Regions from separate parts of the Streptomyces sp. NPDC001351 genome, predicted to be linked through region 2. Evidence: riboswitches for the same ligand, from Rfam matches in the RefSeq annotation. Region 2 holds a riboswitch; the other holds the start of a gene.
What was found. Region 2 has a riboswitch for ZMP and ZTP ahead of ACFY1U_RS31885 (bifunctional 5,10-methylenetetrahydrofolate dehydrogenase/5,10-methenyltetrahydrofolate cyclohydrolase). Riboswitches for the same ligand answer to the same signal wherever they lie in the genome.
Positions count from the first base shown of each region.

Region 1 (15,508 bases), on a different contig from region 2:
CGGCAGGGAGCCGCGCTCCACGTGCCCGGCCTGCGGCGGCACCACCAGGCCGCCGAAGGCGTACTCCCGCAGCTTGCGCCACACGCCGTCCGCGCCCTGCTCGTAGAGGGCGAAGCCGGTGCACGGCCAGTCGGCCTCGTAGTCGGCGAGCTCCTCGAAGGCGCGGTCCATCGCCTCGTCGTCGATGCCGTGCGCGACCGTGACATGCGGGTGGTAGGGGAACTGCAGTTCGCGCGGGACGGGGCCCGCCGGGTCGCGGAGCTGTTTCTGCAGCTGGGTGCAGGCCTCGGCGCCCTCGGCGATCCGCACGTAGACGACGGGTGACAGGGGCCGGAAGGTGCCGGTGCCGGACAGCCGCATCGGGAACGGCCGGCCACTCGCGGCGACCTCGGCCAGATGCGCCTCCACGGTCGGCAGGTCGCTGCCGTCGACCTCGGTCGGCGGCAGCAGGGTGACGTGCGTGGGGATGCCGTGAGCAGCGGCGTCGCCGAAGCCCGCGCGCAGCTGTTGGAGCAGGCTGCCGTGAGGCTCCGGGACCGCGATCGACACGCCGATCGTTACGGTCCCCACGTCGTCTCCTGTCGTCGTGACGGATTTGTTCTCAGCCGTCGGTTATCGACTGTACGGCCACGGCCGGGTCGCGGGCAGGCGCAACCGTAGTGATGTGCAGCGCTCTGCCGAGTGGTGCATGCGTGCGCCGGTGCGCGTCAGTGCTTGGCGGGCAGGAAGCCCACCTTGTCGTACGCCTGGGAGAGGGTCTCCGCGGCGACGGCGCGGGCCTTCTCCGCGCCCTTGGCCAGGATCGAGTCCAGCGTCTCCGAGTCGTCCAGGTACTGCTGGGTGCGCTCCCGGAAGGGCGTCACGAACTCGACCATGACCTCGGCGAGGTCCGTCTTGAGCGCGCCGTACATCTTGCCCTCGTACTCCTGCTCCAGTTCGGCGATCGTCCTGCCGGTCAGGGTCGAGTAGATGGTCAGCAGGTTGCTGACGCCCGGCTTGTTCTCGGCGTCGTAGCGGATGACGGTGTCGGTGTCGGTGACGGCGCTCTTGACCTTCTTGGCGGTGGCCTTGGGGTCGTCGAGGAGGTTGATGAGGCCCTTCGGCGTGGACGCCGACTTGCTCATCTTGATCGACGGGTCCTGCAGGTCGTAGATCTTCGCCGTCTCCTTGAGGATGTACGGCTTCGGGATGGTGAAGGTCTCGCCGAAGCGGCCGTTGAAGCGCGTGGCGAGGTCGCGGGTGAGCTCGACGTGCTGGCGCTGGTCCTCGCCGACCGGGACCTCGTTGGCCTGGTAGAGCAGGATGTCGGCGACCTGGAGGATCGGGTACGTGAACAGGCCGACGGAGGCGCGGTCGGCGCCCTGCCTGGCGGACTTGTCCTTGAACTGGGTCATACGGCTCGCCTCGCCGAAGCCGGTGAAGCAGTTCATGACCCAGGCCAGCTGGGCGTGCTCGGGGACATGGCTCTGGACGAAGAGCGTGCAGCGCTCGGGGTCGAGACCGGCGGCGAGCAGCTGGGCGGCGGCGAGCCGGGTGTTGGCGCGCAGCTCGGCCGGGTCCTGCGGAACCGTGATCGCGTGCAGGTCGACGACCATGTAGAACGCGTCGTGGGACTCCTGCAGGGCCACCCACTGGCGGACGGCGCCCAGGTAGTTGCCGAGGTGGAACGAGCCTGCGGTGGGCTGGATTCCGGAGAGCACGCGGGGACGATCAGAGGCCATGTTCACCATTCTCTCAGGTCTGTCGAGCCGATCCGGAACTGGTCGGAAACAGGTGGGGACCGATCCGTCCGCTGCGGCCCGGCAGAGCTGCCGATATGCCGCGCGGCGGCCCGGCAGGGTGCCGGACCGCCGCGGGAGGAGCCACGAAAGCGCTGGTCAGCCCAGGTCGATCTCCGGGTACAGCGGGAAGCCGGCCACGAGGTCGGTGGCGCGGCGGGAGATCTCGTCCGCGATCTTCGGGTCGAGGACGTGCTGCGCCTTGGACGGGGCGCCCGACTTGGTGGTGCCCGGCTCGGCCGTCGTGAGGACGCGGTCGATCAGGCCCGCGACCTCGTCCATCTCGGCGGTGCCCAGGCCACGCGTGGTCAGGGCGGGGGTGCCGATGCGGATGCCGGAGGTGTACCAGGCGCCGTTCGGGTCGGCGGGGATGGCGTTGCGGTTGGTGACGATGCCCGAGTCGAGCAGGGCCGCCTCGGCCTGGCGGCCGGTGAGGCCGTAGGAGGTGGCCACGTCGATGAGGTTGAGGTGGTTGTCGGTGCCGCCGGTGACGAGGGTGGCGCCGCGGCGCATCAGGCCCTCCGCCAGTGCGCGGGAGTTGTCGACGATGCGCTGGGCGTAGTCCTGGAAGGACGGCTGACGCGCCTCGGCGAGGGCGACGGCCTTGGCGGCCATGACGTGCGGGAGCGGGCCGCCGAGGACCATCGGGCAGCCGCGGTCGACCTGGTCCTTGAGGGAGTCGTCGCACAGGACCATGCCGCCGCGCGGGCCGCGCAGCGACTTGTGGGTGGTGGTGGTGACGATCTGGGCGTGCGGGACCGGGTCGAAGTCGCCGGTCAGCACCTTGCCCGCGACCAGGCCGGCGAAGTGCGCCATGTCCACCATCAGGGTCGCCCCGACCTCGTCGGCGATCTCGCGCATGATGCGGAAGTTCACCAGCCGGGGGTAGGCGGAGTAGCCGGCGACGATGATCAGCGGCTTGAACTCGCGGGCGGAGACGCGCAGGGCCTCGTAGTCGATGAGGCCGGTGGCGGGGTCGGTGCCGTAGGAGCGCTGGTCGAACATCTTGCCGGAGATGTTCGGACGGAAGCCGTGGGTGAGGTGGCCGCCGGCGTCCAGGGACATGCCGAGCATGCGCTGGTTGCCGAAGGCCTGGCGGAGCTCGGCCCAGTCGGCCTCGGTGAGGTCGTTGACCTGGCGGGCGCCGGTCTTCTCCAGGAAGGGGGCCTCGACCCGGTCGGCGAGGACGGACCAGAAGGCGACGAGGTTGGCGTCGATGCCGGAGTGCGGCTGGACGTAGGCGTGGCGGGCGCCGAAGAGCTCCTTGGCGTGTTCGGCGGCGAGGGACTCGACGGTGTCGACGTTGCGGCAGCCTGCGTAGAAGCGGCGGCCGATGGTGCCCTCGGCGTACTTGTCGCTGAACCAGTTGCCCATCGCGAGGAGGGTGGCCGGGGAGGCGTAGTTCTCGGAGGCGATCAGCTTGAGCATCTCGCGCTGGTCGGCGACCTCCTGACCGATGGCGTCGGCGACCCGCGGCTCGACCGCGCGGATCACGTCCAGGGCGGCACGGAAGGCGGTGGACTCGGTGGAGAGGGGCTGCTGCTCTGACATGTCGTCGGCCTCCGGGTGGCGTGGCGTGCAAGCGGTCACGGTTCTCGGTCTGGCCCAGGCGCACGGCACTCGGTCACGCACGGGCCGCTCCCCGATGGTCCGTCCCATCCTTGCGCGCCAGTCACGACCCGTCGATCAGCCTACCGGGCGCGTCGAAAGGCAGAGGTCCCGCGTCCACCATGCGAGCGACGATAGGAAAGGGGCACCCGCACAGCACCTGGCACCTTCGGGAGATCCCGTGACCGCTACGGAGACACTCATCGCCGCCGCCGACGCACACAGCGCGCACAACTACCACCCGCTGCCCGTGGTCGTCGCCTCCGCGGACGGGGCGTGGATGACGGATGTGGAGGGGAGGCGGTATCTGGACCTGCTGGCCGGTTACTCGGCGCTCAACTTCGGGCATCGCAACCGGCGCCTGGTGGAGGCGGCGAAGGCGCAGCTGGAGCGGGTGACGCTGACGTCGAGGGCGTTTCATCACGACCGGTTCGCGGCGTTCTGCTCCGAGCTCGCCGACCTGTGCGGGATGGAGCTGGTGCTGCCGATGAACACCGGCGCGGAAGCGGTGGAGACGGCGGTGAAGACGGCCCGGAAGTGGGGCTACCGGATCAAGGGCGTGCCCGCCGAGATGGCGAAGATCGTGGTCGCGGGCAACAACTTCCACGGCCGTACGACGACCCTCGTCAGCTTCTCCACCGACCCGGAGGCGCGGGCGGACTTCGGTCCGTACACGCCGGGCTTCGAGATCGTGCCGTACGGGGACCTGACGGCGATGCGGTCGGCGGTCACGGAGAACACGGTGGCGGTGCTGCTGGAGCCGATCCAGGGCGAGGCGGGGGTGCTGGTGCCGCCGGCCGGCTATCTGCCGGCGGTGCGGGAGCTGACGCGGGAGCGGAACGTGCTGTTCGTGGCGGACGAGATCCAGTCGGGTCTCGGACGGACCGGAAAGACCTTCGCGTGCGAGCACGAGGGCGTGGTGCCGGATGTGTATGTGCTCGGCAAGGCGCTGGGGGGCGGGATCGTGCCGGTGTCGGCGGTGGTGTCGTCGGCCGATGTCCTCGGAGTGTTCCGGCCCGGTGAGCACGGTTCGACGTTCGGCGGGAATCCGCTGGCGTGCGCGGTGGCGCTGGAGGTGATCGCGATGCTGCGGACGGGCGAGTTCCAGGCGCGGTCCGCGGAGCTGGGCGGTCATCTGCACCGGGAACTGCGGGCGTTGACCGGCACGGGACGGGTGAAGGCGGTCCGCGGGCGGGGGCTGTGGGCGGGTGTCGACATCGCACCGCGGTACGGCACCGGACGGGAGGTGTCCGAGAAGCTGATGGAGCGGGGGGTGCTGGTGAAGGACACGCACGGGCCGACGGTGCGGATCGCACCTCCGCTGGTGATCGCGAAGGAGGACCTGGACTGGGGTCTCGCCCAGTTGCGGGCAGTGCTCGGGATCTGAGCCGCTCGACGGGGGCGGCGTACTCCCGTACAGCCTGGGCTTCGGGCTTCGGCTTCGGGACCTTCGGCCCTCGACGAGGGCCCGCGGAGGCCGGGAAACTCGGGCGGTACGGGCGCAGGAGACACGCGGCGAGAGGCATGTCCGTCATGGGCGAAGGCGGGTCGGGTGCCGTGCCGGCGGGTGCGGGGCGGGGGCTGCTCTTTCGGGGGCGTGACGTCGAGGAGTTGCACGCGCTGGTCAGCAAGCGGTTCGCGCCGCACCGGCTGACGGTGCTGGACGAGCATCCGGTCGACGGGCGGTTCCGGTGCGTGCACGAAGGGGCCGTGGCGCTGTACGAGTTGGGGTACGGGGCGGAGGTCGACGTCACGCCCGGCGAGTTGCCGGAGTTCTACAACATCCATGTGCCGCTCGCCGGGGACGGCATCGTCACCGCGGACGGGGTCGCCCTGGCTTCCGTGCTCAGCATCGTCAATCCCGGGCAGCGGCTGTCGATGCGGTGGAGCGGGGAGACGCTGAACCGGGTGCTGATCATTCCCCGGCAGACCGTCGACCGGGCGCTCGCGGTGCGGCTGGGTGAACTGCCCTCCGTGCCACTGCACTTCGCACCGGTGCTGGATCCGCGGATGGGGGTGGTCCGGGCGTGGTTGCGGGTGGTGCGGGCGTTCGCCGAGTTCGCCGACTCGGGGCTGGCGGCGCGATCGCCGCTGGCGGTGGGGCACTTCGAGCAGTTGCTGGTCGACGGTCTGCTGGACGCGCAGCCGCACCGGCTCAGCGAAGCGGTGGCGGGCCGCGGGCCCGCGGTGCTGCCCCATGCGGTGCGGCGGGCCGCGGACTTCTGTGCCGAGCATGCCCACGAGCCCATCTCGGTGGCCGACATGGCGGTGGCGGCGCGGGTGAGTCCGCGCAGCCTGCGCGAGGGGTTCCGGAGCCATCTGGCCACGACTCCACTGGCGTATCTGCGGCGCGTACGGCTGGATCTGGCCCGGCGCGATCTGCTCGTGATCGCCGACGGGCAGGCGCTGGGGACGGTCACCGAGGTGGCACTGCGCTGGGGGTTCGCGCATCTGGGGCGGTTCACCGGGCACTATCGGCAGACGTACGGGGAGACGCCGTCGCAGACGTTGCGGGGGACTGGGGCGGTCCGTGAGCCCGGCGCTATCCACAAAACGGCGGCTTTTCAGCCGTAACCGGATAGCCGGTCGAGGGGCGTCGGGGCGATGGTGGAAACCTGCCGCCCGGGTCGTGGACGGTGGTTCGGGGGAGCCGAGCCGGGCGGCAGCAGGGGCAGGGACAACGGCCCTCGCGGACATGCACCTTGCACCGGTGTGCAAAGCCAGAGATCGGTGAGAGCGGACACCGGGCGTCGCCGGTTCCCGTGCGTCTCCCCTACAGTCACTTTGTGATCTTTGGGATGGTGTGCGCGCTGGGCGCGGCGGTCTGCTTCGGTACCGCGACGGTTTTGCAGGCGGTTGCCGCGCGGTCGGCCGACACGGGTGAGGGCGGGGAGGCGGCGCTGCTGCTGCGGGCCTTGCGGCAGTGGCGGTATCTGGCCGGGCTGGCGCTGGACGGGCTGGGGTTCCTGTTCCAGATCGCCGCCCTGCGGTCGATCCCGATCTACGCGGTGGCCGCGGCGCTCGCGTCCAGCCTGGCGGTGACCGGGGTGGTCGCGGCGCGCCTGCTGCAGGTGCGGCTGAGCGGGACGGAGTGGGGTGCGGTCGGGGTGGTGTGCGCCGGGCTCGCCATGCTGGGGCTGGCGTCCGGAGCCGAGGGGGATCGCGAGGGGTCGACGGCGCTGAAGTACGCGATGCTCGCGATCGCCGTCCTGGTGCTGCTGCTCGGGTTGTTCGGGGGGCGGTGGTCCGGGCGGGGGCGGGCACTGGTGCTGGGCCTCGGCGCGGGGTTCGGGTTCGGGGTGGTGGAGGTGTCGGTGCGGCTGATCGACTCGCTCGCACCGTCAGAGCTGCTCACCAACCCGGCGACGTACGCCCTCGTCATCGGCGGAGGCGCCGCATTCCTGCTGCTGACCTCGGCGTTGCAGCGCGGCTCGGTGACCACGGCCACCGCCGGGATGGTGATCGGCGAGACGATCGGTCCTGCGGCGGTGGGTGTGGTGTGGCTCGGGGACCGCACCCGGGAGGGGCTCGCCTGGCTTGCGGTGCTGGGGTTCCTGGTCGCCGTCGCGGGGGCGCTGGCGCTGGCGCGGTTCGGGGAGGCACCGACGACGGACGCCCCGACCACCACGGAAGCGGCGGCGTGAGCGGTTCTTCCTCCGGCTGCTCATCCGCCGGTAGCCGCGGAGCCCGTCGGGCGGTTGCTCGTGGCCGGTGCGCGACGTCCGGATGCGCGGCCACGACCGGCACCGGGAGCGCTTTCCGCGGGCCTTGAGGGCTACACCTCCGGCAGTGCCGCGCACAGCGCGTCCAGGGTGCCCGCCCATGCGCTGTCCGGTGGGGTCCCGTAGCCCACCACCAGTGCGTCGTGCGGCTCCACGGTCGCGAGCGGGTGCCGGTAGCGGTGCAGCCCGTGCACCGCGAGGCCCTGCCAGGCCGCCGCTCGCAGCGTCGCCTGCTCGGTGCCCGGCGGCAGCCGCAGCACCACGTGCAGGCCCGCCGCGATACCCGTGGCACCGACCTGCGGGGCCCGCCGCGCGAGTTCCGCGACGAGCGCGTCCCGGCGGCGGCGGTAGCGCAGCCTGGCGGCGCGCACCTGCCGGTCGTAGGCGCCGGAGGTGAGGAACTCGGCGAGCGTCAGCTGGTCCAGGGCCCCGCAGGAGTCGATGTGCCCCTTGGCCTTCGCCGCCTCCCGGGCGAGGTCCGGCGGCAGGACCAGCCAGGCCAGTCTGAGGCCGGGGGCGAGGGACTTGCTGGCCGTGCCCGCGTAGACGACGTGGTCCGGGTCCAGGCCCTGGAGGGCGCCGACGGGCTGGCGGTCGTAGCGGAACTCGCCGTCGTAGTCGTCCTCGACGAGCAGGCCGCCGGTGCGGCGCGCCCACTCGACGGCGGCGGCGCGCCGGTCGCGGTGCAGGGTGCCGCCCATCGGGAACTGGTGGGCGGGGGTGAGCAGGACCGCGTCTTCGTCCGTCAACCCGCCCGGATTCGTGCCCCGTTCGTCGAACGGCAGCGGGACCGTCCGCAGCCCGGCCTGAGCCAGCAGGTCCCAGTGCACATACAGGCCGTACGACTCCACGGCGACGGTGCTCGCGCCGCGCGCCCGCAGGACCGCGCCGAGGATGCGCAGGCCGTGTGAGATGCCGGCGCACACCAGGATGCGCTCGGGGTCGGTGCGTACGCCCCGGGCGCGGGCGAGGTAGCCGGCGAGGGCGGTGCGCAGTTCGACGCGGCCGCGCGGGTCGCCGTAGTCGAGGGCCCGGTGCGGGGCCGCGATGAGGGCGCGGCGGGCGGCCTTGAGCCACTGGGCGCGCGGGAAGAAGGCCAGGTCGGGGGTGCCGGGGATGAGGTCGTAGGCGGGGCGGTCGAGGGTGCGGGGGCGGGGGGCGGGCGTGGCGGGCCGGCTCACCGTCCGGTCGGCCACCCGGGTGCCCGAGCCCTGCCGGGCCGTCAGCCAGCCCTCCGCGACCAGGTCGGCGTACGCGTCGGCGACCGTGTTGCGGGCGATGCCCAGGTCGGCGGCGAGGGTGCGAGAGGAGGGCAGCCGGGTGCCGGGGGCCAGCCGGCCGGTGCGTACGGCCTCGCGCAGGGCGTCGGTCAGACCCCTGCGAAGGCCAGGACCTGTCGGTTCCAGGTGCAGGTCGACGCCCAAAGTGGCCCAGGATTTCGCCATGGGAATGGACCATACCGCTGGGCTGCCTCCCTTCTAGGGTCGTGGGCATGACGACAGAAGAAGCCACCGCGTACGCGCCGGAGCAGCCCGCCCGGCTCCTGTGGGCCCAGCACGCCCCCGAGGTCTACAAGGCGATGGTCCGCCTCGACGCGGCCGCCCGGCAGGGCCTCGACCCGAAGCTGCTGGAGCTGGTGAAGATCCGCGCCTCGCAGCTCAACCACTGCGCGTTCTGCCTGGACATGCACACCAAGGACGCGCTCGCGGCCGGGGAGAGCGTCGAGCGGATCGTCCAGCTCGGCGCGTGGGAGGAGTCGAAGCACTTCTACACCCAGAAGGAGCTCGCCGCCCTGGAGCTGACCGAGGCCGTCACCGTGCTGACCGACGGATTCGTCCGGGACGAGGTGTACGAGCAGGCCGCCAAGCACTTCGAGGAGCCCGAGCTGGCGCAGCTGATCGCCGCGATCACGGTGATCAACGCATGGAACCGGTTCGGCGTGACCTGCCGCATGGCTCCCGGCCACTACGAGGCGGGACAGCACAAGTGAGCCGTACGTCATGAGGAAGGTGGATGTCTTCCGCGCGCTGCACAGGCGCCGCACCCCGGACGACCCGCTCGTCCTGCCCGGACCCTGGGACGCGGTGAGCGCCCGGGTGTTCGTCGAGGCCGGTTTCCCCGCCCTCGCGACGCCCAGCGCGGCGATCGCCGCCTCCCTCGGACACGAGGACGGCTCCACACCGGCCGACGAGATGTTCGCCGCGGTGGCGCGCATCGCGCGGGCCGTGGACGTACCGGTGTCGGCGGACGTCGAGGACGGGTACGGGCTCGCGCCCGAGGAGCTGGTGGAGCGGCTGCTGGAGGCGGGAGCCGTGGGCTGCAACCTCGAGGACTCGAACGGGGGTGTCCTCAAGGACCCGCACGAGCACGCCGAGTGGCTCGCCGAGGTGCGGTACGCGGCGGGCGACCGGCTCTTCGTCAACGCCCGCGTCGACACCTTCGCGTACGGCGACGGCGACCCCGAACGGGCCATCGAGCGGGCCGCGTTGTACGTCGCCGCGGGCGCCGACTGCGTCTATCCGATCGGCGCCCCGGCGGACGTACTGCCGCTGCTGCGGTCCGGGATCCAGGGGCCGATCAACATGCACGGCACGCTGGACGGCAGGGACCCCTCACCCGCCGGACTCGGTGAACTCGGGGCCACCCGCGTCACCTTCGGGCCCGGGCTGCAGCGGTGGGCGGCGCTGGCGCTGCAGGGGATGGCCGAGCAGCTGAGGAAGCTGCCGTGATCAGGACAGCCACGCCTTCCACGTGGACGCGTGGCTGTCCACCCACTTCTTCGCCGCCTGCTCCGGGGTCAGTTTCTGGTCGGCGATCATCAGGGAGACCTGGTTCTGGTCCTCGGTCGTCCACTTGAACTTCTTCAGGAAGGCCGCCGCCTTGCCGCCCCGCTTCGCGAAGTCGGCGTTGAGGTACTTCTGCAGCGGGGTGTGCGGGTAGGCGCAGGCGACCTTCGCCGGGTCCGTGTCGCAGCCCTCCTTGTACGGCGGCAGCTTCACCTCGGTCATGGGGACCTTCTTGAACAGCCACTGCGGCGCGTACCAGTACGTCAGGAAGGGCTTCTTCTCCTTGGCGAACTGTTTCATCTGGGTGATCTGCGCGGCCTCGGAGCCCGCGAACACCACCTGGTAGTCCAGCTTCAGGTTCTTCACCAGCGCCTTGTCGTTGGTGACGTAGGACGGTGAACCGTCCATCAGCTGGCCCTTGCCGCCGCTCTCCGCGGTGCGGAACAGCGACGAATACTTGTTGAGGTTCTTCCAGTCGGTGATGTCGGGGTGCTGCTTGACCAGGTACGTCGGCACGAACCAGCCGATGTGTCCGGTCACCCCGAGGCCGCCGCCGCGCGTGATGGTCTTCTTGTCGTCGACGTAGCGCTTCTCCTGGTCGGGGTGGCCCCAGTCCTCCAGGATGGCGTCGACGCGGCCCTGGCTGAGGGCGTCCCAGGCGGGGACCTCGTCCACCTGGACGGTGTCGACCCGGTAGCCCAGCTTGTGCTCCAGGAGGTACTGGGCGACGGCCACGTTGGACTGCGCACCCACCCACGACTGGACGGACAGGGTCACGGACTTGGCGCCCTGCGCGTTGGCGAACGGGGACGCCTGCCTGGTCATGTCGGCGGCGCCGCAGCCGGTGAGCAGCACCAGGGAGCCCACCACGGCGGCCGTACTCAGAGCCGTACTCGTCTTCGTACGAAGTCGCATGTCACGCTCCCTTCTTCGCGCGGCGTTCGGTCGGCTGGGTCACCCGGTCGAGCATCAGGCCCAGGCAGACGATCGCGGCGCCCGCCACCAGGCCGGTCGCCAGGTCGCCCTGTGCCAGGCCGAAGACGGTGTCGTAGCCGAGCGCGCCGCCGCCGACCAGGCCGCCGATGACCACGACGGCGAGGACGAGGACCACGCCCTGGTTGACGGCGAGCAGCAACGCCGGCCGGGCGAGCGGGAGTTGCACCTGGCGCAGCTGCTGGGCGGGGGTCGCGCCGAGCGAGCGGGCCGACTCCAGGGCGGCAGGGTCGACCTGGCGCAGGCCCTGCGTGGTGATGCGGACGACGGCGGGCAGCGCGTAGACGACGGCGGCCGCCGCGGCGGGCGCCCGGCCCACGCCGAACAGCGCGACCACCGGGATCAGGTACACGAACTGCGGCATCGTCTGGAAGACGTCCAGAACGGGGCGGAGCAGACGCTCGAACCGGTCGCTGCGGGCCGCCGCGATCCCGATGGCGAAGCCCAGGACCAGGGTGACGGCGACGGCCGCCAGCACCTGGGAGAGCGTGTCGAGCGAGGGCTGCCACACGCCGAGCACGCCGATCGCGGCCATGGCGAGGACCGCGGTGAGCGCGGTGCGCCAGGTGCCGATCAGCCAGGCCAGGGCGGCGACGACGAGCAGGACCGACCACCAGGGCAGCCCCTGCAGACCGCTGCGGACCGGGTTCAGCACCCAGGTGGTGAAGTGGCCCGCCCAGTCGGCGGTGCCGCCCACGACGGGTACGCCCGAGTAGAGGTGCGCGGTCATCCAGTCGACGGCGCGGTTGACCGGCTCGGCGATGTCGAACGTCCAGGAGTCGGGCCAGTCGAGGCGGCCCGCCAGCCGTCCGGCGAGCGCGACGGCCACGGCGGCGGCCGCCGCGTAGAGCCACGGCCTGAGGCTTCCGGGCTCCTCGCCGGCCTGCTCGCCCGCGGCGCCGGTCACTCGGTCCAGCACGACGGCGAGCAGCACGATCGGGATGCCGGCCGCGAGCGCCGCGCCCACGTCCACGGAGGCCAGCGCCTGGTAGACGCGGTCACCGAGGCCGCCCGCGCCGATCACGGAGGCGATGACGGCCATCGACAGCGCCATCATGATCGTCTGGTTGAGGCCGAGGAGGAGCTCCTTGCGGGCCAGCGGGATCCGGGCGGTCAGCAGGCGCTGGGGCGCGGTGGCGCCGAGCGAGTCGACGGCCTCCAGGACCTCCTTGTCGGCGCCCTGCAGACCGAGGGCGGTGAGGCGGGCCATCGGCGGAGCCGCGTAGACGACGGTCGCGAGGACGGCGGCGGGCACGCCCATGCCGAAGACGAGGACGACCGGCAGCAGATACGCGTAGGCGGGCAGCACCTGCATGGTGTCGAGGACCGGGCGCAGGCCGCGGTCGAGGCGGTCGGAGAGTCCGGCCGCGAGCCCGAGCACCATGCCGACGACGACCGACACGAGCACCGCTACCACCATCAGCGCGAGCGTCTGCATGGTCGGCACCCACATGCCGAGCAGACCGCAGGCCAGGAACGCGGCGCCCGTGCCGAGGGCGAGCCGGACTCCGGCGACGCGCCAGGCGACGAGGGCGCCGAGGGCCGTGACGCCTGCCCAGCCCGCGGCGAGGAGCACCAGGTACACGGCGCGTACGGAGATCACGACCGCGTTGCTGAGGTAGCCGAAGAAGTAGAGGAACAGCGGGTTGCTGTCGCGGTTGTCGATGACCCAGTTGCTGGCGCTGGTGAGCGGCTTGGAGAGGTCGACGGTGAGGGCGGCGGGCCAACTGCCGCTGGCCCATCGGGCGTTGGCCAGCGGGACGAGGATTGCGGCGGCGAGGGCGAGGAGCAGCAGCTTCTGCACCGCGCGGTGTTTCAGCAGACCGCCGGGCAGTGCGCGCGGGGCGGATGCGGTGACGGTAGCCATCAGGCGGCCTCCTTCCTCGGCTCCGTTCCGGCGACGACGCCGAGCAGCCTCTCGTGGTCGACGACCCCCAGGCAGCGGCCGTCGTCGACCACACACGCCGGCTTGCCGCTCGCGGCCACGACCTTGATCGCGTCGGCGACGAGCTCACCCGGCGCGAGCGCCCCAGGATGCTCCGTGCCGCCGCAGTCGCCGGGCCGCATGGCCGTGCGTACAGTCATGACCTGCTCACGGGAGACGTCCCGGACGAACTCACGGACGTAGTCGTCGGCCGGGCTGCCCACGATCTCCTCCGGGGTGCCCAGCTGGACGACCCGGCCGTCGCGCATCAGGGCGATGCGGTCGCCGAGTTTCAGGGCCTCGCTGAGATCGTGGGTGATGAAGACCATCGTGCGGCCCTCCTCGCGGTGCAGACGGACCACCTCCTCCTGCATGTCCCGCCGGATCAGCGGGTCGAGGGCGCTGAACGGCTCGTCGAACAGCAGGACCTCGGGGTCCACGGCCAGGGCGCGGGCGAGACCCACGCGCTGCCGCTGACCGCCGGAGAGCTGGCTCGGACGGCGCTGCTCCATGCCGTCCAGACCGACCTTGGCGACGACCTCCTGGGCACGCGAGCGCCGCTCGGACCTGCCCACGCCCTGGATCTCCAGGCCGTACGCCACGTTGTCGAGGACCGTGCGGTGCGGCAGCAGGCCGAAGTGCTGGAAGACCATGGCGGCGCGGTGGCGGCGCAGTTCACGCAGCCGGGACTTGTCCATGGCGCGGACGTCCTCGCCGTCGATGGCGATCGTGCCGGCGGTCGGCTCGATCAGCCGGGTCAGACAGCGCACCAGCGTCGACTTGCCGGAGCCGGACAGGCCCATCACCACGAACACCTCGCCCTTGCGCACGTCGAAGGAGACGTCACGCACGGCGGCGGTGCACCCCGTGCGGGCGCGGAGTTCGGCGGGTTCCAGCGAGGTCAGCCCGGCATCGGCGGGGACGCGGTCGGCCTTCGGGCCGAACACCTTCCACAGCCCCTCGACGGAGAAGACCGGCTTGCTCATCACGTTCGTCGCGTTCATCACGCACCACTTCCGATCAGGTCTACGGCTTTCTCCCCGACCATCAGCACTCCGATCATCGGGTTCACGGCGGTCATGGTCGGGAACACGGAGGCGTCGGCGATGCGGATGCCGTCCAGACCGCGGATCCTCAACTGCGGGTCGACGACGGCCAGTTCGTCGTCGCTCGCCCCCATACGGCAGGTCCCGGCCGGGTGGTACACGGTGTGCGCGACCTTGCGCGCGTACTCGCCGAGCTCCTCGTCGCCGGTGAGGTGCGGGCCGGGCGCCACCTCGCGCTTGAGCCAGCTCGCCAGCGGCTCCGTCTGCGCGATCTCGCGGGCGATGCGGATGCCGTCGACCAGGGTGCGGCCGTCGTAGTCGTCCTCGTCCGTGAAGTACCGGAAGTCGAGGGCGGGCTTCGCCGACGGGTCGGCGCTGGTGAGGTAGAGCCGGCCGCGGCTCTTCGGCTTCGGGATGTTGGGCGTCATCGAGACGCCGTACCTGGGCCGTTCGTAACCCAGCCGCTCCGGGTTGTCCGTGAAGGGCACCTGGTAGAAGTGGAACATCAGGTCAGGGCCCTGGTGTCCGGGGTCACGGCGCACGAACAGCCCGGCGTCGCTGTCCATCGCGGAGTTCTCCGGCAGGGGGCCGTGAGTCTCCCAGACGATCACCGACTCGGGGTGGTCGAGGAGGTTCTCGCCGACGCCCGGCAGGTCGAGCGCCACGGGTATGCCGAGCGCCTCCAGGTCCTGCCGGGGACCGATGCCCGAGTGCAGCAGCAGCCGCGGGGAGTCGACGGCACCGGCGCAGAGCAGCACCTCGCTGCGCGCCCGTACGAGAATCTCCTCGCCGTCCTTGGTGCGGACGTGCACGCCCTCGGCCCGGGTGCCGTTCAGCTCCAGCTTGTACGCCCAGGTCTCCAGGAGGATCGTCAGGTTCTCGCGCTCGTCCATCACCGGGTGCAGATAGGCCACCGAAGCCGAGGACCGCTTGTTGTTCTCGGGGTGGTAGGCGAGGTCGAAGAAGCCCACGCCCTCGGTGAAGGGCGAGCGGTTGAAGCCCTCGATCCGGGGGACGCCGACCGCGTGCTGCGCGGCGTCGACGAAGTCCTGGGCGATGTCGTTCCGGTCCTTCTCGTCGACCGGGACGATGTTGTTCTTCAGCCGGGCGTAGTACGCCTCCATCGGCACCGCGCCCCAGCCCTTGGCGCCGGCCTCCTCCCACTCGTCCCAGTCGGACGGCAGCGGCTTGAACGCGATCAGCGTGTTGTGCGAGGAGCAGCCGCCGAGCACCCGGGCCCGGCTGTGCCGGATGTGCGAGTTGCCGCGTGGCTGCTCGGTGGTGGGGTAGTCGTAGTCCAGCTCGCCGCCCAGAAGGCCCATCCAGCGGCGCAAGGTCAGTACGTCCTCACGCCCGACGTCACTGGGCCCGCCCTCGATGACGGCGACGGTGACGTCCGGGTCCTCGGTGAGGCGGGAGGCAATGACGGACCCTGCGGTCCCGCCTCCGATGACGACGTAGTCGTAGATCTGGGTGTTCTCGGACATGGGGGGTGTAACTCCAAGGGGGATCGAACGCGCCCCATAGGGGCGCGGGGAACTGCGCGACCAGCCACAACGACGCCGCAGACGACCGACAACACATCGCGGCACATCCGTAGTCGCCCAGTTGACCCAAGTACTAACCGGCGAACCAGCGAACCGCCTTCGGC
Region 1 is NZ_JBIAWS010000002.1:401,861-417,368, reverse strand. Features, by position in the region: gene ACFY1U_RS07495 (2'-5' RNA ligase family protein) at 1-570, opposite strand, end outside; gene trpS (tryptophan--tRNA ligase) at 708-1,721, opposite strand; gene ACFY1U_RS07485 (glycine hydroxymethyltransferase) at 1,878-3,329, opposite strand; ZMP/ZTP riboswitch at 3,375-3,464, opposite strand; gene rocD (ornithine--oxo-acid transaminase) at 3,568-4,773, shown strand; gene ACFY1U_RS07475 (AraC family transcriptional regulator) at 4,911-5,960, shown strand; gene ACFY1U_RS07470 (hypothetical protein) at 6,185-7,030, shown strand; gene ACFY1U_RS07465 (PLP-dependent aminotransferase family protein) at 7,162-8,553, opposite strand; gene ACFY1U_RS07460 (carboxymuconolactone decarboxylase family protein) at 8,601-9,098, shown strand; gene ACFY1U_RS07455 (isocitrate lyase/phosphoenolpyruvate mutase family protein) at 9,109-9,837, shown strand; gene ACFY1U_RS07450 (ABC transporter substrate-binding protein) at 9,838-10,809, opposite strand; gene ACFY1U_RS07445 (ABC transporter permease) at 10,811-12,754, opposite strand; gene ACFY1U_RS07440 (glycine betaine/L-proline ABC transporter ATP-binding protein) at 12,754-13,815, opposite strand; gene ACFY1U_RS07435 (GMC family oxidoreductase) at 13,815-15,344, opposite strand; gene ACFY1U_RS07430 (aldehyde dehydrogenase family protein) at 15,478-15,508, opposite strand, start outside.
Region 1: linked by a shared signal. The riboswitch ahead of ACFY1U_RS07485 (glycine hydroxymethyltransferase) and the one ahead of ACFY1U_RS31885 (bifunctional 5,10-methylenetetrahydrofolate dehydrogenase/5,10-methenyltetrahydrofolate cyclohydrolase) in region 2 are both predicted to bind ZMP and ZTP.

Region 2 (15,508 bases):
TTGAGGTGCCTCATGCCCCGCCTGTGTCCGATCCGGGCACGCCGGTCACACTCGAGTGACGCGACGAGAATCACGGAAACGGGTGTGACGATCCGGACGGTGCCGGACACGAACGGGACATGAGCAACGACGAGATCTTCGCCGCTGCCTATCGCGAGCACTACTGGGCGGTCAGCCGCTATGTCGCGCGGCGACTGGACGGGCGGACCAGCGAGGTGGAGGAAGTGGTGGCGGAGGTGTTCACGGTCGCCTGGCGACGCCGGGCCGACCTGCCGGGATCCCCCCTGCCCTGGCTGTACGGCGTGGCCCGCAACTGCCTTTCGAACGCGGTACGGGGCTACGGGCGGCGCCGCCGGCTGGTCGACCGCCTGGGCAACGACGAGACCGCGCACGGCCGGCAGATCGTGGCGAGCCCCGACGCCGACACCCCGGGCGGCTGGGTGCACGAGGCGCTGGCCCGGCTGTCCGAGGCCGACCAGGAGGTGCTGCGCCTGACGGCATGGGAGGAACTGGGCATCGACGAGGTCGCCGTCGCCCTCGGCTGCGGAACGAGGGCCGCATCGATGCGGCTGCACCGCGCCCGGCTCCGGCTGAGAGCCGAGATAGACCGCATGGGTCCTTTGCGCCCCAGCGTGACCTCCGCCGACGCGACCGCCTCGAAGGAACACGGCCATGGCTGACGAACTCGAACTCCTGCGCCGCGCCAACCCGGTGCCGGTCGACGGTCCCCACTACGGCGACGGCCCCCTCGACCACCACGCCGAACGCCGGCTCAGCCGGCTGCTGCACGAACGCCCCACGGGCCGCCGCCGCACCCGGCTCGTCTGGGGCCTCGCCGCCACCGCCGTCGTCGCCGCGACCGCGCTGACACTGCTGCTCAGCGGCCCCGGCACCACCCCCGCGATCGCCGCGCCCCGCCCGCTCGTCGTCGAGGCCGACTCCACCCCCGTACCCCTTCGGGTACTGGCCGACCGGGCACAGCGGCAGGTCACGGCGGAGGGTGCGCCGAAGCTGCGCAAGGGCACGCATGTGCAGTCCTGGAGCATGGGCATGAGCGACGACAAGCCCCCGGTGACGCTCCCGGAGGAGCGCGTCGTGCGCTGGAAGGCGGACGACAGCCACACCGAGCTCGTGGTGGCGACCGACCCGCGCCACCCCGGCCGGCCGGTCCTGCGTGACGACGGCGGCGATCCGCACCTGGTCGAGGACGGCCATGTCATCAGCAGGCAGACCTATCCGCCGAGCTGGAGCGACGCGCCGCCCGAGTCGCCGCCGCCCAACGACACGGCGCGGCTGCGGGCCTACCTCCAGGAGGCCACGTCCACCCACACCGAGCTGACCACCCCCGAACTCCTCGACGGCGTCGCGGTGTTGCTCGACCACTGGACCCTCGGCGCCCGCGAGTCCGCGACGCTCGCCCGGCTTCTCGCGGGCACCGAAGGGCTGCGGCCGGTCGGCCAGGTCACGGACCGGCTCGGGCGGCGCGGCCAGGCGTACGAGTACCAGGGCGCCGGCTACCGCGTGATGCTGATCATGCAGCCGTCCACCGGTGCGGTCCTCGGCCTGGAGACCGTCTTCACCAAGGCGGAGCCGCAGTACGGCGTCAAGGCAGGCGACGTCATGGACTACAGCGCCTGGATGCGCTGATCACACCCCGAGCTGCCGGGCGGCGGCATCCACGGTCTGCTCCAGCAGCGTGGCGATCGTCATCGGACCGACACCGCCCGGCACCGGAGTGATCAGCCCGGCCCGCTCCACGGCGGAGTCGAAGTCGACGTCACCGACGTTTCCCGGGTTGTAGCCGGCGTCGATCACGACGGCGCCGGGCTTGATGTCCTCGCCCCGGATCAGCCGCGGCCGCCCCACGGCGGCGACCACGATGTCCGCCTCCCGCACGACCGAGGACAGGTCCCGGGTACGGGAGTGGCAGTACGTCACCGTCGCGTCGCGGGCGAGCAGCAGCATGCCGACCGGCTTGCCGAGGATGGCGCTGCGGCCCACGACCACGGCCCGCTTCCCGGACGGGTCGACGCCGTACTCGTCGAGCAGCCGCATGATGCCGCCCGGCGTGCACGACACGAAGCCCGGCAGGCCGAAGCTCATCGTCGCGAACGAGGCGAAGGTGACGCCGTCGACGTCCTTCTCGGGCGCGATCGCCTCGAACGCGGCTCGCTCGTCGATGTGCTCGCCCATCGGGTGCTGCAGCAGAATGCCGTGCACACCGGGGTCGTCCGACAGGGCGTGCAGGGCGCCGACGAGTTCCTCGGTGGTCGTGGCGGCGGGAAGCTCCACCTGGCGCGACTCGATACCGGCCGTGCGGCAGCGGTTCCGCTTCATCCGGACGTAGGTGACGGAGGCGGGGTCCTCGCCGACCAGAACCGTGGCCAGACAGGGCGCCGTTCCGGTCCGTTCGGTGAGGTCGGCCGCCCGCTTGGCGGTCTCCTCGACGATGCGCCGGGCGAGGGAGGTGCCGTCGATGAGCCGGGCCTGGGGCATGATCCACTCCTGGGCTGGTGTGACGATATCGCCCAGGCGCACGGCATCGGCTCTGCGTGGCCGCTCCCCGGTGGTGCTCCACCTCAGCGCCAGTCACGGCCCGCCCTCAGACTAGCCGAGCCGCTACGGCAGTCAGGGGCCGCTCTCACCGGTGCAGGACACGGCGTCTGCGCGCAGCGGGAAGCCGGCGGGACCGCCTCGCTCTCAGCACCGACCGCAGCAGGGCCACCGACGCCAGCCGTTCTGCCGTCCTCGCCCGAGGCCGGGCCGGACGTATCCGCCCGAACGCCGCACGGGCCGAGAAGGTCCAGGTCAAGCGGGAGGTGACCTGGACCCTCGCGGTTCTGCCGCCTACTCGTCCCATGCCTGGATCAGGACCTCTTCGGCGATCTTGCCGTCGCGCAATGTGATCATCGACTCCGCCAGGACACGCGTCCCGTCCGCGTACTGGCAGGACTGGCTGTAGGCGGCGTGGTCGCCCTGAATGATGCACTGGTCCACTTTGTGCGTCATGTCACGGCTGTAGATGTCCTCGAACATCGCGCCGATCTCCTGGCGACCGCGTAGAACCTTGGGCTGGCTGGGCTGGGTGTTGCGGTCCACGATGCGTATCTGCGCGTCGTCCGCGTAGAGCGACAGAAGATCCGCCGCAGTGTGTCCTTCGATCCCCTTGCGCAGGGTGTCCGCGTTGAAGCCGGGAGTTGCCGTGGTGCCCATGATGACCTCCTTCGAGGGCCGCGACCCGAGGAGGTGCGGGCCGCGCAGGACCTCTCCTTTGAGGCTCCTCCGCCGTGGCAGCCTCGGCAAGCGCAGCCGGAGCACTGCCCCTGACGGGTGAGTGGCGTGGCGCGGCCGTGACCGCCGCAGGCCCGCTGACGTTGTGCGAAGCATGATCTCAACACGACGTATCGTCGCCGCCGTTGGTCTCGCCGCAGGAATCACCGCCCTTGCCGCGCCGCTTGCCTGTGCGTCCGACGCGACCATCCAGAACAAGGACGCGAGCGAGCTCAACCCGATCTCCACGCTCGACTCGCTCGCCCAGAGCGGCATCCCGGCGGAGCGCAGGGCCGAGGTGCCGCGCCCGTCCGAGCAGCTGCAGCATCTGAACCGCCTCAACAACCTCGAGCAGCTGGACCGGGTCGCCCGCATGGGAGCCGCAAGCGGGTTCCCGGGGGCCTTGTAACACACCGACGCCGCATCGAACGTCCGCGCACAGCGAAAGGGCCGCCCCTCTTTGGGCGGCCCTTTCGCTGTGCCGGTGGCCTGATCACAGCCCTGCGGTTGAAGGGTGAAGGAAGTGGAAACCGGGCCGGGGGTGCATCAGGAAGTCGTGGTGGGAGATGTTCCAGGCGTAGGCGCCCGCGAGTGAGAACACCACCCGGTCGCCGGCCCTGAGCCCCGGCGCGGGCACCCGGCGGGCCAGGACGTCCTTCGGCGTGCACAGCTGCCCCGCCAGAGTGACCCGGTCGCCTTCGGCGGCCGACCGCGGCCACGGGTGCGGCCAGGCGTCCACCTTCAGCACGGAACAGGGCTGGTCGTGCCCCTTCGTCGCCGGAGTCCGCAGATGATGGGTGCCGCCACGGACCACCGCGAACTCCTCGCCGTGGCTGCGCTTCACGTCCAGCACCTCGGTGGCGTACCAGCCGCAGTACGCCGTCAGCGCCCGCCCCGGTTCGATGCGCAGGGTCAGCTCCGGGTGCGCTTCGGTGAGACGGGCGAGCCCGCTGCCGTACGCGGCCCAGTCGAAGCGGCGCTCCGGATCGGTGTAGTCGACGGTCATGCCGCCGCCGACGTTGACCTCGGCGAGCGGTACACCGAGGCCCCTCGCCCAGGACACCACGGATTCGGCCACCGCCAGGTGTTCCGCCGCCTCCAGGCCACTGGCCAGGTGCGCGTGAACACCCCGTAGTTCAAGGTGCGGATACATGCCGTCGGCCAGCGCCCGGGCGATGCCGACGGCCTGCGCCGGGTCCAGACCGAAAGGCGTCGGACGGCCCCCCATCGCCAGTGAGCTGCCCGCAAGCGCCCCGTCCGCGACCGGAAGATTGACTCGGACCAGAACCGCCACCCGTCGTCCCGGTGCGGACGTCCGCGCCAGCTCGGCCAGCATGCGCAGCTCGTACTCGCTCTCCACATGGAATCGCTCGACGCCGAGCTCCAGCGCGGCCCGCACCTCGTCCGGCGTCTTGCCGGGACCACCGAAGGCGAGCGGCCGGTCCGGCACCGCCTCGGCCACATGGGCGAGTTCACCGCCCGAGGAGACCTCGTAGCCGTCCACGTACGGGCCGAGCGCGCCGAGGATCTCCGGCTCCGGGTTGGCCTTGGCGGCGTAGTAGACCTCGACCCGCTCGGGCAGTGCGGCCCGCACCGCGGCGGCATGGGCACGCAGCGCCGCCAAGTCGTAGACGTACGCGGGCAGTTCGGTGGCGGGCAGGGACAGGACGCGGTCGCGGACCGCAGGCGTCGGGTCGGTCATCGGGCGCTCCCGGAGGTGTCCCGCAGGATGTCCTCGGCGAGCGGGGACGGCAGCCGGACATACCCGGCGTCCCGGTCCGCCTTGCGCTCCCAGCGGGTGAGCAGATTGGCCTTGGCGGGCAGCGGCACCCCGGCGAGCAGGGCGGCGAGCCTCGGCGGACAGCCATGGCCGTCGGCGTACGCCTGGAGTGTGGCGCGCACCCGGGCCCACAGGGCCGCCTCCGCCTGCGGGTGCAGGTCGGCGAGGGCGGCGAGCAGCTCGGCGATGTGATTGACGAGCAGGCAGTAGACGACCCGGTCCCAGCCGCGCTGCGCGTCGTACGTCATCGGGCCCGCGACATCGGGCGGCAGCGCGGCCAGCGTCCCGGCGTGGTGCTCGGGGACGAGCTTGGCGCCCTCCAGGTCGCGGAAGAGGACCTGGGCGGGCATGCCGTCGGCGCCGACACACACCAGGACGTTCTGCAGGTGGGGTTCCAGGACCAGGCCGTGGTCGAAGTAGGCGGCCAGGACGGGCGGGACGAGCAGGTCGAGATACGTCGACCACCAGGCGAGGGTGGTGCGTACGTCCGCTCCGTCGAGAAGGCGTGAGATGTGGGCGGCGCCGGTCGGATGCTCGTCGGCGACGGCCGCCGCGAGCAGGGGAACAGTGCCCGGGGCGAGGCGGCGCGGCAGGCCCTCGCGGACGATGACGCCGAAGCCCTCGAACAGGTCGCGGTCGGGGGTGCCGTCCGGGCCGGGCAGGGCCAGCGTGCGGTAGGCCGGCTCGCGCAGCACGGCGCTGCCGGGGAAGCGGCCGGCCAGGTCGGCGAGTGCCGGGGCCAGCAGCCGGGTCAGGGCGACGGCGCCGGACAGCTCGTAACTGCTGTTCTTGCGCAGGCAGTTGGTGATCCGGACGTTCAGGCTGAACTTGAGGAACGTCTCCCCGTCGTAGAGGGTGCGCACCGACGCGGTGGCCGCGAAGGGGTGTCCGCCCGGGCCCAGGTCGAGGATGTCACCGCGGTCGAGGGCGGCCCGCAGGGCCGGGTGGGCCCGGAGCGTCTCGTACTGCCAGGGGTGGGCGGGCAGCAGCCGGTAGCCCTCGGGGACGTCCGTGCGCAGTCCGTCCAGCGGGGCGGTCGCCGACGGGTCCGCGGACTCCTCGGCGATCAGATGGGCGCGGACGGCGAGATGCCGCAGCGGGAAGGAGGCTCCGACCTCGGGCGCGTACGCGGACCAGGCACGCGGGTCGCCGGTGCGGGCCTTGGGTGTGGGGTGGAAGCGGTGCCCGAACAGCAGGGACTGCTCGGAGGCCAGATAGGCGGAGAGCCGGTCGTCGGGGAGGCGGGCCGGGCGCGTGGCGGCGAGTGCGGTGGTGATGGCGTCGTGGCTGGAGGCGATCTGATCGAGGAACTCCTCGTTGCGCACGCCGGTGCGCAGTGACAGCTCGTCGTGCGTGTACTCGGCCAGGCGCCGCCAGTCCACCTCCGACCAGCCGTCCTCGCCCTGTTCGCTCACGGGGCCGGTGAAGCGGTGTGCGCCCAGCAGCGAGGTGCGGCGCAGCGCGACCCGCAGCAGCACTCCGCGGCGGGGCAGCCGCAGCAGCAGCCGGCCGTCGGCGACGACCGACTGGTGCTCGGGGCCCGACACCTCGCGCAGCAGGCAGTTGAGGAGCGTGTGGGCCACGGCGTCGTCGGCGGAGGGGAGCCCGGCGGGCGCGGCTGCGGTGGCGGGCGGGCAGGGCGAGACCGCGGTCCCCCCGGACGAGGTCTGGGGACGGATCAGCGAGGGCATCAGCGGCTCCTGCGGGTGCGGAGGGTCAGCGGAGGGAGGACAGTGACCAGTACGGTGACGGCGGCGGCCGCGCTGCCGGTCAGCACGGGTGCGGCCGGGCCGAAGCGGGCGCTGCCCGCCGCCGCGGCCACTCCGGCGGCGACCGCGCCGGCCTTGGAGAAGAACTCCAGCGAGCCGAACATCCCGCCCGGGGCGCGGCCCTTGGCGCAGTCGGCGGCCAGCACCGACAGGCACACCAGGCCGAGGGTGAGGCCCGCGCCCAGCAGCAGCCGTACGGCGATCAGGGTGGGCAGGTCGCCGGCGACTCCGTGCCCGGCGAGCCCGAGTGCGATACAGGCGAAGCCGAGCGCGATCCCGGTGCGGGGACGGCTGTGGAAGGCGGAGTGCACGGCCAGTGCCGAGACCAGGTAGCACAGGTGGGGGAGGGCGAACAGCACACCGGAGAGGGTCGGCGAGGTGCCCGGCAGGCGGTCGTCGACCAGGGCGATCAGATAGGGGAAGGAGATGACCGTGGAGAAGACGAAGGCGAACTCCAAGGCATACAGGGCCTTGAGCGAGATCACGGGCGGCTGGAGCGCGGCAGGCGTCTCGGGGGCGTACTCCGACTCCTGGGCGGCAGGCTCCGGTTCGGGCAGCGCCGCCAGCAACAGAGCGGCCGCCAGCGGCAGTACGGCGAGCAGGGCGTACTGGCGGTGCGGTGAGAGCCGGCCCGACAGCGAGCCGACCACGATCGGGGCCACGACCAGCGCGGCCCGCGCGCTGCCCTGCATCAAGGTGAGCGCCTTGGACAGGGCGGGCCCCTCCAACGCGGCGCCCAGGTACCCGTTCGAGGCGGCGAACGTACCGCCCAGAATGCCCTGCAGTACCAGCGCCACCGTGAACGTGGCCAGGGAGTCCGCCCAGCCCGCGAGCAGGAAAGCGAGGGCCAGCCCCAACTGGGCGCGCAGCAGCAGCCGTTTACGGCCGTAGCGGTCGGCGAGCCGTCCCCACAGCGGGGCGCCCAGCGCGCCGAACACGGTCGGGACGACGTACAGCACGCCCGCCCAGCGGGCGTGGCGGTCACCCAGCTCCGGGAGGATCTCGGTGAGATACGGCGGCAGCCCGAGCGCCGCGAACGACGCCACGAAGTAGCAGCCCGCGACCGCGTGCACATGACCGCGGGTGAACGCCGTACCCGGCATCCGCAGAGTCTCGGCGCTCATACGGAACCCCCCTCGGGCAGCAGGTAGTTGGGGCCGCTCGTGTAGTACTTGTTGACGTCCGCGGCGCCCGAGCGCTCCTTGCTGAGCAGGGTGCCGGCCGTGACCATGGCCTTGACCGGCAGCCGCGGCGCATCGAGGACATGCGCCCGCAGGACCGCGCCCGCGTCACCACCGAGCCGCTCGACGGCCTCCGCCAGCCGGTCGCGGACGATCCCCAGCAGTGCCTTCCGCTGCCCGGCGAGCCCGAATGCGTAGGCCCCCGCACACAGATGGACCGTGATGGTGGCGAACACGTCGGCCACCGGTCCGTCCCCGGCGGTGAGGGTCCGCGGGTCGTCGAAGCCCCACGGCCCGGGCAGCACGTCCGCCAGTCGCGAGGCGTTGATGCGGGGCCCGTCGTTGTCCTTGAACAGCAGCCGCACCCTGCCCGGCGCCAGCACCAGCGAGACGTTCTGCTGGTGCGACTCCAGCGCGATGCCGTAGCCGAACAGGGTGGTCTGCCAGTCGAACAGCAAGGACAGGCAGGCGTCCAGCAGGGCCAGTGGATCGCCGCCGTAGAAGCGGTCGGCCAGGTGGTCGAGGACCAGTCGCCCGCCGGGCGCCTCGGCGAGGAGCGCCGCCAGGGGAACGACGACGGACTCCTCGGAACCGGCCGGGAAGCGGCGGCACAGGACTGCGAGGAGTTCATGGCCCGCGTGCGCGTACGTGGTCTCGTCGGCGTGCAGGATCGTGCCCCGGAAGCGGGGTTCGCGCGCGATCACCGCCTCCACCAGCCGCTGCCCCGCCGCGCCGTCGACGAGCGTGCCGGGCTTGATGGAGCGCTTGTTGCGCAGGCCCAAGGTGGCCGTGGCCAGGGGGAGTTTGAGGTGCAGGGACGGATCCGCGGCCACCGCGACCGTGCGCATCGAGAGCGTCGGCACGACTTCGAGGTGGGCCTGCTCGGCGAGCAGGACACGACCGGCGAGGCCGGTGGTCGACAGTGCCTCGTCGAGCGGCGCGCCGATGGTCAACGGGTGGACGGGCAGCGCCACATGGGTCCGCTCCACCTCGGGCAGACCGAGCCGCGCCGGCGAGGGCCACAGCTCCGGGAGCGCGCCGGTCAGGGTCACCGTCTCACGCGGCACAGCGAGCCAGCGCAGGGCGAAACGGGGGTGGAACTCCGGTGCGTACGCCCGAAGTTGCTCCTCCGACAAGCCTGCGCGGCCGCGCGCGGTCGGATAGACGGGATGGTCGATTCGTGCTGCCAGCGTGTCGTACGCCAGACCCGTCCACCGGGCCGGATCGTGCCCGTACCGGTCGAGGAGCCGCTGGCCGACCTCCTCCCGCGTCCGCGCGTGCAGTCGCATCGTGTCCAGCGTCTGACGGCACTCCTCGGTGAACGCCTCGAAGCCGGCGCGGTCCACGGGCTCGGCGAGCTCACACAGCGCACCGAGCACGGTCTCGTACGAGGTCAGCTCGGAGCCGTTCGACTCCCGTACGAGCAGGGGCAGCCGGGCGCGGTGCTCGCACTGGTAGCCGTCCTCGACGACGGGCAGCAGCAGGGCGTCCTCGGTGGTGGGCAGCCGCAGCCAGTCGCCGTCCGGGCGGTGCGCGAGTGTGCTGCGGCTGCGCAGCCCGACCACGTCCTCCCGCAGCAGGGCGCTGAGCACGCGGGTGAGCAGCTCCGCCTCGCAGGTGTCCCTCACGGTCGGCGCGGTCACGGCTGGATCTCCCAGCGCTGTGCGGCCAGGAAGTCGACCGACACCCGGTCAACCGTCGCCTGGTCGGTGCCGACGGCCCGCAGGACACCGAGGTAGTCACGGTTGGTGCGGTACAGCTCGTGCCGCTCGCCCACCGATCGCAGCGGACGATACGTCAGATGAACGCCGTCGACGGTCAGTTCCTGCGCTGCGGGAGCCTCGGTCAGGGTTCCGGCGCGGTCGGCGCACGGGTAGTCCAGGCGGGCGGCGCCGTTGCGGCGGGCTCCCAGGTCGGCGGGGAGACGCTCGCCCAGATGGGCGTGGAGGATCAGCTCGAAGAGCGGTATGTCCAGCAACCGGGCCAGCAGCAGATCGCACTGGTCGCCGATGGCACGGTAGTTGACCTCGATGATCCTGGCCCGCCCCGCGTGCACCACGAACTCGGTGTGACAGGCGCCGAACCCGACACCCAGCGCGTCCAGTTGGGCGAGCACCTGCGCGACGACCGGCTCTGGATGGGCCGGTACGAAGGTGAGGCGCTCCTCGATGAAGTACGGCGGGGGCGACAGTTCGGTGTGGAAGCCGCCCAGCACATGGCGGACGTGTCCGTCACCGAGCGTCTCCAGGGTGTACAGCTCGCCCTGGAGGAACTCCTCCACGAGCAGGACCGCACGGGGGCGGCGCTCAAGGATGTCCTTGGCGTGCGTGGTCAGTTGCTCGGCGTCCTCGACCAGGACGACGTCCTCGCTGGCCACGCCCTCGCGGGGCTTGAGCACGCACGGATACGGCGCGTCGTGGGGCGCGACCGGCTCGGTGAGCTCGGCCGACCACACCGTGTCCACGCCGGCGGCGGCGAGCCGGCGCCGCATCTCCGCCTTGTCCTTGGTGGCGAGAGCGGCGCGCCAGTCCTTGGCGGGCAGGCGGAAGTAGGCGGCGGCCAGGGCGGCCTGGCCCTGGAGGTGGTCGCTGTTGGTGAAGACGGCGCCGGGGCGGTGGTGCGTCGAGATCCGGGTGATGACCGCCCGGTGGTCACGGACGTCGCACTCCAGGACCTCGGTGTCCGGGTGGGTGCGTCGGTGGGCCTCGGGCTGGTCGGTGAGGACGGTGACGTCCAGGCCCAGCCGGGCGGCGGCCGGCAGGAAGCCCTCGGAGACGGAGTCGGTCGGATTGAGGGCGAGCAGATACAGGCGCATGGCTGATGAACAACTTCCGCTGGTGGGTGGGGGGTTGGGGCGGGACGCGGCGCTGCTGCGACCCGCCCCGAAAGAGCGGGAGTTACTTCTTCGGGAGCTCCACACCGGTGGCCTTCGCCACGTCCTTCAGCATCTGCTCCGCGGCCTGGACACCGATGCCGGACATCCACGTCTCGTCCGGGACGGTGAAGACCTTGCCGTCCTTGACGGCCTTGAGGGACTTCCAGACCGGGTTGGAGGTGACCTGCTTCTCCTGGGTCTTGTCCGGGGTGTCGGCGGTGGTCACGAAGACCAGGTCGGCGTCGGCCTGGTCGATCTCCTCCGGGCTGACGTCCTTCATGGTGACGGCGGGGTCGTTCGACACCTGGGACCTGGGCCGCTTGAAGCCGATGTCGTTCAGCACGACACCGCTGTAGGAGTTGGTCTGGTACAGGCGGGTCGGACCGGCGATGAAGCGGACCACGGACGCCGTCGGCATGGTGCCGCCGTTCTTCTTCCTGATGGCCTCACCCAGCGCCTTGGCCTGTGTCTCGTACTCCTTCAGCTGCGCGGCGGCCTCCTTCTCCAGGCCGAGCGCCTCGGCGTGCACCTTGAGGTTCTGCTTCCAGACACCGCCGGTGGTCTGAGTGAAGACGGTCGGGGCGATGGCGCTCAGCTTGTCGTAGATCTTCTCGTGCCGGACCTTCGACGACAGGATCAGATCCGGCTTCAGCGAGGCGATCTTCTCGAGGTCGGGCTCCAGGAGCGGGCCGACGTCGGCGGTGCCGCTCAGCTCGCCCCTCAGATACGTCGGGAAGCCGCCCTCGCTCTTGAAGTGCGGGGCGACCGCGCCGACCGGGTCGATGCCGAGCAGCGTGACGTCGTCCAGCTCACCGGTGTCGAGCACCACGACCCGCTTGGGCTGCGAGGGGATCTTGACGTCGCCCATCACCGTCTTCAGGGTGCGCGGGAAGCCGGCCGAGGCCACGCCGGAGGCCTTGGCGGTGTCGGCCGCGTCGGTCTTCTCGCTGCCGCAGGCGGCCAGTACGGCCGTACCGAGCACGACGGAGAGCAGCGCGGCGATCAGCCGGTCGGTTCCGCGCAGGGGAGAGCGCTTGAACATGGGGGGTGGGTCCTTCTGGTAGGGGAGTCGTGGGTCAGGCGGATGCGGCCGGTTGCCGGACCGCGCTGCTTTTCGGGACGACCAGCGGAGTGCCGGTCTCCGGGTCGGGGATCACCCGGCAGTCCACGTCGAACACGGACCTGACCAGATCCGCGTCGAGGACGTCGGCCGGGGTGCCGGCGGCGGCGAGGCGGCCCTCCTTGAGGACCACCATGTGGTCCGCGTAGCGGGCGGCCTGTCCGAGGTCGTGCAGCACCATCACCACGGTGCGGCCCGCCTCGGCGTGCAGGGCGGCCACCAGGTCGAGGACGTCGAGCTGGTGCCGCAGGTCGAGGAAGGTGGTCGGCTCGTCGAGCAGCAGCAGCTCGGTGTCCTGCGCCAACGCCAGGGCGATCCAGGCGCGTTGCCGCTGGCCGCCGGAGAGCCGGTCGACGGGCTGGTCGCGCAGGGACGCGGTGCCGGTGCGCTCCAGTGCCTCGTCCACCGCCCGCTGGTCCGCCGCCGACCAGGGACTCAGCAGCCGCTGATGCGGATACCGGCCCAGGCGTACGAGCGCCTCGACGGTGATCGCCTCGGGGGTGACCGGCTGCTGGGGCAGCAGTCCCATCCGGCGGGCGAGCGTCCGCGCCGGCATACGGTGGATGTCCGCGCCGTCCAGCGTGACCGTGCCCGCGGACGGGGCGAGCAGCCGGCTCAGCCCCCGCAACAGGGTCGACTTCCCACAGGCGTTGGGACCGACGATCGCGGTGACGGCGCCGCCCGGCAGCGTCAGATCGAGCCCGCCGACGACGAGCCGGTCGCCGTAGCGCAGATCGAGGCCCTGGGTCTGCAACTGGTTGGTCATGCGTGGCTCCTCTGCACGGGTGAGCTCTGCCGGAACATCAGCACCAGCAGCCAGGGCGCGCCCAGCGTGGCGGTGACCGCCCCGACCGGCAGCCCCTCGATCGGCAGCAGGTGCTGCACCACCAGGTCGGCGGCGAGCAGCAGCACCGCTCCGGTGAGACCGGCCAGCCCCAGGGACGCGGCCGTCGGCGGACCGGTGACCAGGCGCACGAGGTGCGGTACGGCGAGCGCGACGAAGGTCACCGGACCGGCGAGCGCGGCCGCGAGGGACGCCAACGCCACGGCGACGAAAAGAAGTTGGAGGCGGGCGGCGGACGTTCCGAGGCCCAGGGCCCCGGCCGACTCGTCCCCGAGGTCGAGCAGGGCCAGCCGCCGGTGCAGTACGAGGGCGGCGGCGAGCGCGAGCACCATGGCGCCGGCAGCTCCCCACACCTCCGGCCACGTCCGCCCGTACACCGAGCCCGTGGTCCACTGCAGGGCCGATCCGGCGAGCTCCGCCGGGAAGCGCACGATCATCAGGTTGACGGCGGCGGCCAGCCCCGCCTGCACGGCGAGCCCGGTGAGCACCAGCCGGGTGACGGCGAGCCCGGACCGCCAGGCGAACACGCCCAGCAGCAGCGCCGCGAGCAGGCCGCCGCCCAGCGCGCCGACCGGGATCAGCGTCTGCGAGGCCCCGGCGGCGATCAGCGCCACCGCTCCCAGCGAGGCCCCGCCTGTCACGCCCATGACATCAGGAGAGGCCAGGGGGTTGCGGAACAGCCGCTGCAGCACGCAGCCCGCCGCTCCCAGACCGGCACCGGCGACGACCGCCGCCACCGCCCTGGGCGCCCGGAACTGCTGCACCACCAGCACGTCCCCGGAATCCCCGAGCCCGACCAGCGCCCGCAGCGCCGTGCCCGCGGGCATGGGCATCTCACCGGTCGTCAGGGAGACGGTGAGCAGGACGAACAGTGCGAGGATGCCGCCGGCGGCGAACAGCAACACACGGCGTCGCACCCGGGCCCGGGAGGCGGACTTCGTACGAACGGCGGCGACGGTGACGGTCATCGGGCCACCCTCCGGGCCAGCAGCGCCAGCAGGGGCGCGCCCAGGAAGGCCGTCACTATGCCGACCTCCAGCTCCGAGGGGCGGATCACCATCCGGCCGAGGACATCGGCCGCGAGCAGCAGCAGCGGCCCTGCGATCAGACAGCCGGGCACCAGCAGCCGGTGGTCGGAGCCGAGCAGGGGACGTACGAGATGAGGCGCGGCGAGGCCGATGAAGGCGACCGGCCCGGCCAGGGCGACCGCCGATCCGGCGAGCAGGACCACCGCGATGCCGCCCGCCAGCCGGATGCGGGCCACCGGTACCCCGAGCGCCTGGGCCGAGTCGTCGCCCAGGGCAAGGGCGTTGAGGGCGGGTGACACGGCGAGGGCGAGCACCAGGCCGAGCAGCAGGGTCGGCAGCACCGGCCACAGCACGGCGAGGGGCCTGCCGGAGAGGGATCCGGCCAGCCAGAAGCGGGCCTCGTCGAGGGTGCGCTGGTTCAGCAGCATCACCGCCGACGTCCAGGACAGCAGCACCAGTTGGAGCACCGTGCCGCCGAGGGCGAGCCGTACGGGATCGATGTCCCCGGCGCGGCGGGCCAGCGCCTGGGCGAACAGGGCGGCGCCCGCGGCCCCGGCGAACGCGAACCACACGTACTGCACGGGGTCGTTGAGCTTCAGCGCGAAGATCGCGACGACGACCGCGAAACCGGCGCCCGCGTTGATGCCGAGGGTGGTCGGCGACGCGAGCGGATTGCGCGTGATGCCCTGCGCGACGGCCCCGGCGACCCCGAGCGCGGCGCCCACCGCGAGACCGATGACGGTACGCGGCAGCCGCAGCCCGGTGACCACGAGCGCCTCCCGGCCCTGGGCGTGGCCGAACAGCGCGTCGGCCACCGTGGACAGGGGCACCGACCGGGCGCCGAGCGCGAGGCTCAGCGCGGTGCAGAGCACCAGGGCGCCCAGTCCGGCGAGGAACAGGGGGAGGTGTCTGAGGGCATGGAAGGGCACACCGACAGGTGCGCCCCGTTGGGTCGCAGTCACAAGGCGTGAGCTTAGGCTAGCCTTCCTTTACTTTTCAATCGGCTGTGAAGTGACGCTGACGTGGGGGTTCCATGATCGGGACTTGCGAAAGCCCTGCTGATCACTCCTGCCTCGCTGTGAAGTAAGGTGAGCCTTACCTTCTCGGTTTTCTTTGAACGTCCTGTGCTGGAGCGCCCATGTCCGTGGCTCTGAAGACCCCGCCCGCCGGCGCCGTCACGCACGCCCTCGCCGGTGCCTACCGCAGACTCACCGACATCTGCGAAACGCTGCACGTACGGGTCGTCGAGCCGGGGGATGAACCTCAAGCCCCCGTCGCGGCAGCCGAGTTGGCGTCCGACCGCAGCGTGCTCGACGCCTTCGTCGACGCCGAGGCGGCCCGCATCCACGCCCGATACGGCATCACCGCGCGCCGCGACGTCGCCGCCTCACGGGCCCTGCACGACTACGCCTGGACCCTCGGCGTCCTGCTGGGCGGGACCTGGTACCTCGAACGGCGCGTACCCCGCATCCGCCCCGAGGCCCTGCGGCTGGACCTCGCCGCAGGTTCGTACGAGATCACGCCCGGAACCGAACTCGTCTGTCTGCCCGGCGACCCTGTCGCCTCGCTCCCGGGGGCGCTGACGGCCTCTCAGGAGGAGCCGCTGCGGGCCGCGTTGCGCATGTCGATGGCCGACCACAT
Region 2 is NZ_JBIAWS010000009.1:268,823-284,330, reverse strand. Features, by position in the region: gene ctaD (cytochrome c oxidase subunit I) at 1-14, opposite strand, end outside; gene ACFY1U_RS31895 (RNA polymerase sigma factor) at 120-680, shown strand; gene ACFY1U_RS31890 (CU044_5270 family protein) at 673-1,647, shown strand; gene ACFY1U_RS31885 (bifunctional 5,10-methylenetetrahydrofolate dehydrogenase/5,10-methenyltetrahydrofolate cyclohydrolase) at 1,648-2,496, opposite strand; ZMP/ZTP riboswitch at 2,520-2,603, opposite strand; gene ACFY1U_RS31880 (nuclear transport factor 2 family protein) at 2,848-3,213, opposite strand; gene ACFY1U_RS31875 (hypothetical protein) at 3,386-3,679, shown strand; gene ACFY1U_RS31870 (type III PLP-dependent enzyme) at 3,764-4,972, opposite strand; gene ACFY1U_RS31865 (IucA/IucC family protein) at 4,969-6,741, opposite strand; gene ACFY1U_RS31860 (MFS transporter) at 6,741-7,943, opposite strand; gene ACFY1U_RS31855 (IucA/IucC family protein) at 7,940-9,643, opposite strand; gene ACFY1U_RS31850 (acetyl-CoA carboxylase biotin carboxylase subunit family protein) at 9,640-10,815, opposite strand; gene ACFY1U_RS31845 (ABC transporter substrate-binding protein) at 10,898-11,917, opposite strand; gene ACFY1U_RS31840 (ABC transporter ATP-binding protein) at 11,952-12,761, opposite strand; gene ACFY1U_RS31835 (FecCD family ABC transporter permease) at 12,758-13,807, opposite strand; gene ACFY1U_RS31830 (FecCD family ABC transporter permease) at 13,804-14,796, opposite strand; gene ACFY1U_RS31825 ((2Fe-2S)-binding protein) at 15,006-15,508, shown strand, end outside.